DNA from 2 places in the Streptomyces sp. NPDC058086 genome. Region 1 is predicted to be linked to the other one. Evidence: riboswitches for the same ligand, from Rfam matches in the RefSeq annotation. Region 1 holds a riboswitch; the other holds the start of a gene.

The links. Region 1 has a riboswitch for glycine ahead of gcvP (aminomethyl-transferring glycine dehydrogenase). Riboswitches for the same ligand answer to the same signal wherever they lie in the genome.
Region 2: it holds a riboswitch for glycine, as region 1 does, so the genes downstream of both, gcvT (glycine cleavage system aminomethyltransferase GcvT) here and gcvP (aminomethyl-transferring glycine dehydrogenase) in region 1, are expected to answer to the same signal.

The regions. Positions count from the first base shown of each region.
Region 1 is NZ_JBHVST010000037.1:82,437-85,835, reverse strand. Features, by position in the region: gene ACFVWD_RS27295 (DNA polymerase IV) at 1-1,266, shown strand, start outside; gene ACFVWD_RS27290 (PRC-barrel domain-containing protein) at 1,358-1,729, opposite strand; glycine riboswitch at 1,844-1,939, shown strand; gene gcvP (aminomethyl-transferring glycine dehydrogenase) at 2,120-3,399, shown strand, end outside.
Region 2 is NZ_JBHVST010000006.1:184,712-188,110, reverse strand. Features, by position in the region: gene gcvH (glycine cleavage system protein GcvH) at 1-233, opposite strand, end outside; gene gcvT (glycine cleavage system aminomethyltransferase GcvT) at 362-1,480, opposite strand; glycine riboswitch at 1,627-1,727, opposite strand; gene ACFVWD_RS07155 (AAA family ATPase) at 1,896-2,576, shown strand; gene ACFVWD_RS07150 (enhanced serine sensitivity protein SseB) at 2,707-3,399, shown strand, end outside.

The sequences.
Region 1 (3,399 bases):
GCGACCGCCTCGTACGAGGCACGGGTCTTCGGGGTGCACTCGGCAATGCCCATGGCCCAGGCACGGCGGCTGGCGCCGAACGCCGCGTATCTCGTGCCCCGCTTCACCCTCTACCGGGAGGTCAGCGAGCAGGTGATGGGGCTGCTGGGGGCCCTGTCGCCGTTGGTGGAGCCGCTGAGCCTGGACGAGGCGTTCGTCGATCTGGAGGCGGGGCAAGCGGCCTGGGACGAGGCTTCCGCGCGGCTGGCCGGGGTGAAGCTGCGCGCGGACATCCGGGCCGTCACGGGGCTGACGGGTTCGGTGGGGCTCGCCGCGTCCAAGATGCTCGCCAAGATCGCTTCGGAGCAGGCGAAGCCCGACGGTCTCGTGGTCATCGAACCGGGGACGGAGCGCGCGCTGCTGGGGCCGATGTCGGTGCGGACGCTGCCTGGTGTCGGGCCGGCGACCGGGGACCATCTGCGCCGGGCAGGGATCACCACGGTCGACGAGATCGCCGAGGCGGGCGAGGACGAGCTCGTACGGCTGGTGGGGAAGGCGCACGGGCACGCGCTGTACGCGATGGCGCTGGCGCACGACGAGCGGCCCGTGGTGGCCGAGCGGGGGACGAAGTCCGTGTCGGTGGAGGACACGTACGACGTGGACATCCACGACCGGATGCGGGTCGGCCTGGAGGTGCAGCGGCTCGCCGACCGGTGTGTGCGGCGGCTGCGGGACGCCGGGCTGTCGGGGCGGACCATCGTGCTGAAGGTGCGGAGGTACGACTTCTCGACGCTGACCCGGTCCGAGACGCTGCGGGGGCCGACGGACGACCCCGGCGTCGTACGGGAGGCCGCCGCGCGGCTTCTGGAGGCGGTGGACACGACCGGGGGCGTGCGGCTGCTGGGGGTCGGCGTCTCGGGGCTCGCCGACTACACGCAAGAGGACCTGTTCGCCCAGGCCCAGGCCCAGGCGCAAGCGGAGGCGGAGGCCGCCGCGGGGGAGTCGGCGGTACTGGAGCAGCCGGGCGAAGAGAGGGCGGAGGAAGCGGCTGCCGAGCAGACGCCGCCCGCCGAGCGGCGGTGGCCTGCGGGGCATGACGTGCGGCATGCGGAGTTCGGGCACGGGTGGGTGCAGGGGAGTGGGCTCGGGAGGGTGACCGTGCGGTTCGAGACGCCTTACTCCGAGCCGGGGCGTGTGCGGACGTTTCGTACGGATGATGTTGCGTTGGAGTTGGCTGATCCGTTGCCGTTGGTGAGGGGGCCCGTGTGCGATCGCCGTGGGGGGTGAAGTCGGCTTGGCGCTGCGGGCGGTATGTGGCTGGTCGCGCAGTTCCCCGCGCCCCCGACAGGGCGCGTCAGCTGGGCCCCATCCTGAGAAGTCAACCCTCGTCCGTGCCCGCCAGATGGCCGAAGTCGCGGTCCGGGGGTGGCGGTGGGGGGGTCACGTCCAGGCCGTAGTGGTGGTAGAGCTGGAGTTCCTGTTCGGGGGAGAGGTGGCGGCCCACGCCGAAGTCGGGGGCGTCCTTGATCAGGGCGCGGTCGAAGGGGACACGCAGTGTGCCCTCCACGACTTCGCTGGGCTCCAGGGGGACGAAGGCGTCCCTGCTGAACAGGCCCGTCCGTATGGCGGCCCACTCCGGGACGCCGGTCGCGTCGTCGAGATAGACCTCGTCGACCGTGCCGATCTTGGCGCCGTTGCGGTCGAGCGCCTTGCGGCCGATCAGGTTGCGCGGATCGATGTCGGTCTGCACGGTCCCTCCACTCGCTAGCAACTCATCCGTAAGCACTACAAAAGAGCACATTCGGGAAGGTGGCCACTCGAAAGCTCGTGCGTTGTCCTCGCTGGTAGGCTGGCAAGCGGCTGCTGACCCCGTGCGGGAGAGTCCTCCAGGCATCATCGGAGGCGCCGAAGGAGCAAATCCTCCCCGGAATCTCTCAGGCACACGTACCGCACGGACGAGGTCACTCTGGAAAGCAGGGCGGGTGTCGAAGGCCTCCGCTCTCACCGACGGTGAAAGCCGGGTCGCAGTGAGCAGGCGGTCCGGTGAAGCTCTCAGGTTGAGATGACAGAGGGGGAGGCCGTCGGGGTACCCGCGCCGTGGTGCCCCTCGAAGGTCGTGTCAGACCAGGAGGCCTCCGCAATGACCGCCCATCGCATTCCGCTCTCCGAGCTCGAACAGGGAATCCCCTTCGAGCAGCGCCACATCGGGCCCGACCCCGAGGCACGGGCCAAGATGCTCGCGCAGGTCGGGTACGGCTCGCTCGACGAGCTGACGGCCGCCGCTGTGCCGGACGTCATCAAGAACGCCGAGGCGCTGGAGCTGCCGGGCGCGCGCACCGAGGCCGAGGTACTGGCCGAGCTGCGCTCTCTCGCGGACCGCAACCAGGTGCTCGACTCGATGATCGGTCTCGGCTACTACGGCACGTTCACGCCGCCGGTGATCCTGCGCAACGTCATGGAGAACCCGGCCTGGTACACCGCGTACACGCCGTACCAGCCGGAGATCTCCCAGGGGCGGCTCGAAGCGCTGCTGAACTTCCAGACCGTCGTCGCCGAGCTGACCGGGCTGCCCACCTCCGGGGCCTCGCTGCTCGACGAGGGCACCGCCGCCGCCGAGGCGATGGCGCTGTCCCGGCGCATGGGCAAGAACAAGAAGGGCCTCTTCCTGGTCGACGCGGACACCCTGCCGCAGACCGTCGCCGTCATCGAGACCCGCGCCGAGCCGACCGGCGTCGAGATCGTCGTCGCCGACCTGGGCGAGGGCATCCCGGCCGAGATCGCCGGGCGTGAGATCAACGGCGTGCTGATCCAGTACCCGGGTGCCTCCGGTGCCGTACGCGACCTGAAGCCCGTCATCGAGCAGGCGCACGAGCTCGGCGCGGTGGTCACGGTCGCCGCCGACCTGCTCGCCCTCACGCTGCTCACCTCACCCGGTGAGCTCGGCGCCGACATCGCGATCGGTACGACCCAGCGCTTCGGCGTGCCGATGGGCTTCGGCGGTCCGCACGCCGGATACATGGCGGTGCGCGAGACCTTCGCGCGCAGCCTGCCCGGCCGGCTGGTGGGCGTCTCCGTGGACGCCGACGGACACAAGGCGTACCGGCTCGCCCTGCAGACGCGGGAGCAGCACATCCGCCGCGAGAAGGCGACCAGCAACATCTGTACGGCGCAGGTGCTGCTCGCGGTGATGGCCGGCATGTACGCCGTCTACCACGGTCCCGAGGGCCTGCGGACCATCGCGCGGCGTACGCACCGGTACGCCACGATCCTCGCCGCGGGCCTGACGGCCGGCGGGGTCGAGGTCGTGCACGGTGCCTACTTCGACACGCTGACCGCGCGGGTGCCGGGCCGGGCCGCCGAGGTCGTGGCGGGCGCGCGCAGCGGAGGCGTCAACCTCCATCTCGTCGACGCCGACCACGT
Region 2 (3,399 bases), on a different contig from region 1:
ACGACCTCGCCGGTGACCGGCGCGTACAGGTCGCTGACGGACTTGGTCGACTCCAGTTCGCCGCAGGTCTCGCCCGCGGTCACCGTGTCACCGACCTCCGGAAGCTGGGCGTAGACGACATCGCCGAGCGCGTTGGCCGCGAACTCGGTGATGCCGACCGTCGATACGCCGTCCTCGGCGACCGACAGCCACTCGTGCTCCTTGCTGTAGCGCAGCTGCTGGGGGTTGCTCATGGCCTGAATTCTCCTGTACGCGGGGGAGTGCGGATGAACGGGATGACCGAGTGGTCCTGGGATACGAGACGTGACACAGCGGCGTGCGTCATGTGGGCGCGCTGAACGGGGCCCTTTCGGCCCCGAAGCTACTTCTGGCGCTTGTAGAACGGCAGCGCCACGACCTCGTACGGCTCATGGCTGCCCCTGATGTCCACGCCGACCCCGGCCGTGCCCGGCGCGGCGTGCGCGGCGTCGACGTACGCCATCGCGATCGGCTTGCCCAGCGTCGGGGAAGGCGCGCCGGAGGTGACCTCGCCGATCACCTTGCCGTCGGCGACGACCGAGAACCCGGCGCGGGGTACGCGACGGCCCTCGGCGACAAGCCCGACGAGCACCCGCGGGGGGTTCTCCTCGGCGCGGGAGGCGGCCTCCTGGAGCGCGGCACGCCCCACGAAGTCCCCCTCCTTCTCGAACTTCACGACCCGCCCGAGCCCCGCGTCGAAGGGGGTGAGCGAGGTGGTCAGCTCATGCCCGTACAGCGGCATGCCCGCCTCCAGGCGCAGCGTGTCGCGGCAGGACAGGCCGCAGGGGACGAGCCCGACGGGCGCGCCCGCGTCCGTCAGCGCCTGCCACAGCTTCTCGGCGTCGGACGGGGCCACGAACAGCTCGAAGCCGTCCTCGCCCGTGTAGCCCGTGCGGGCGATCAGCGCCGGGACGCCCGCGACGGTGCCCGGCAGGCCCGCGTAGTACTTCAGCCCGTCCAGGTCGGCGTCGGTCAGCGACTTGAGGATGCCGGGGGACTCCGGGCCCTGCACGGCGATCAGCGCGTACGCGTCCCGGTCGTCGCGCACGAGGGCGTCGAAGCCGGCGGCACGCTCGGTCAGCGCGTCCAGCACCACCTGGGCGTTGGAGGCGTTCGCGACGACCATGTACTCGTTCTCGGCCAGCCGGTAGACGATCAGGTCGTCCAGGATGCCGCCGTCCTCCCGGCAGATCATCGTGTAGCGGGCGCGGCCGACGCCGACGGAGGCGATGTTGCCGACCAGCGCGTGGTTCAGCAGGGTGGCGGCCCCCGGCCCGGTGACCGTGATCTCGCCCATGTGCGACAGGTCGAAGAGGCCGGCCCGGGTGCGTACGGCGAGGTGCTCGTCGCGTTCGGAGCCGTAGCGCAGGGGCATGTCCCAGCCCGCGAAGTCGGTCATCGTCGCGCCGAGCGAGCGATGCAGGGCATCGAGCGCGGTGAGACGGGGTGCGTTACTGCTCATCGGTGGGGCTCCCAAGGCATGACGGCGAGGTCGTTCCTCCCCATCTGTCATCGGAACCTGAGAGGTTCATCACGACCCCGCGAACGGAGGTCCTGACTTGCACCTTGGGTGGAGCCACTGGAGAGCGGCCCGCTTTTCAGATGTGCCTCGCCCGCGCGGTAACGGGGCCTGAGAGATTCAAGGGAGGGACTTGCTCCTTCGGCGCCCGGGTACCCGAAGGTTCCCGGAACTCTCCCGCGCGGATTCAAACGGCCGGTATGCAGTTGGCGGGCACATCATCGCACGCGCCGTCCGATCACGGCAGTCCGCATCTGTAACCGGCCTGTGGCAGTCCGCGTACGGAAACGAGAGACACCGCGCATTACCTTCTCTTTACACTCGACGGGGATGGGACTCCACACCCAAGGGGAGGACGATCACGGTGAACAGGACCACGGCGTACGCCACGACCTCGGGCCTCGCGCTGCCCGAGCAGCCCGGCGCCCCGGCCAGGACCCGGGAGGCGTGCGGCGCGCTGCCGTCGGCCGTCGTCCGCGACCTCAGAGCGCGCGCGGGACACTCTCCGCACGGTCTGTACTTCGGAGCGGCCGACGTCGTCGTGGTCACCGGGTTGCCGGGCAGCGGCAAGTCGACCCTGATGCGCCGCGCCGTCGAGGGTGCGCGCATCGACTCCCAGGACACCAGGGACCGCTGGGACGAGCGGGCGGCCGGCCGGCTGCCGTACGCCGTCTACCGGCCCCTGGTCCGCCTCGCGCACTACGCGGGCCTGCGCCGCGCCCTGCGCTCCGGCGCCGGGGTCGTCGTGCACGACTGCGGTACGCAGGCCTGGGTGCGCCGCTGGCTCGCCCGCGAGGGCCAGCGGCGCGGCGGCACCCTCCATCTGCTGCTGCTCGACGTCACGCCCGGCACGGCGCTGGAGGGCCAGCGCGAGCGTGGCCGGGGCGTCTCGCGGTACGCGTTCGCCCGGCACCGGGGCGCGGTCGCCCGGCTGCTGCGCTCCGTCGAGCGGGGCGACCTGCCGGAGGGCTGCGGCTCGGCGGTGCTCCTCGACCGGGACGCGGCGGACGTACTGCGGAGGATCGGCTTCGGTGACTGAGAAACAGACGGGAGTGGCCGCGAGCAGCCGAGAGTGACCGAGAGCGGTCGGGAAGTCGTACAGGCCCACTAATCTTTCCAGCCAGAACACCAGAACAGTGGTTCACCGCAGGCGGTAGACAGGTAGACAGATGGACATCCCCGACTTCCCGGACTTCTCGGCACCGGCGTACCCGCAACCCGGCTCACACCCCCACTCGCACGGCGGCTGGCCGGGCAACGAACTGGAGGAGGTGCTCTCCGCGTCCCTCGGAGTGCCCTCGGCCGGCGGCCGCATCGTCGAGGTCCTCGGCCGCAGCTTCGTCTGGGTGCCGCTGCCCAACGGCGGCGGACCGCACGCGGGATCCCTCGACCTGCCCACCCTGGAGATCGACGGCCAGGCGTACGTGCCGGTCTTCAGCTCCGAGGAGCAGTTCCGCCAGGTCGCCGGCAGCCATCTGTCGTACACGATCGCGCCCGCGGTCGAGTTCGCCCGCGGGCTGCCTCCGCAGGTCGGCATCGCGATCAACCCGGACGGGGTGGTCGGTGTGCCGCTGCCGCCCCTCGCGGTCGCCGAGCTGTGCCGGGCCGGGCGCACCCCGCTGGACGGGCCCACGAGCGGTGGCCGGGTGAAACTCTACGAGCCCGACTGGCAGGACGATCCGGTGGACTTCTTCGCCGCCGCCTCGGCCGAGTTCGCGGCGACGGGAGTCGTACGGACCGCCCGCCGCTGTCTGGCCAGCATCGAGGGCGACGACCCGGTCATGTTCGTCGGGGTCGAACTCTCCGTGTGGGAGGGAGACCTCCGTGCCCTCCCCATGGACGCCCTCTCCCGGGCCCTCTCC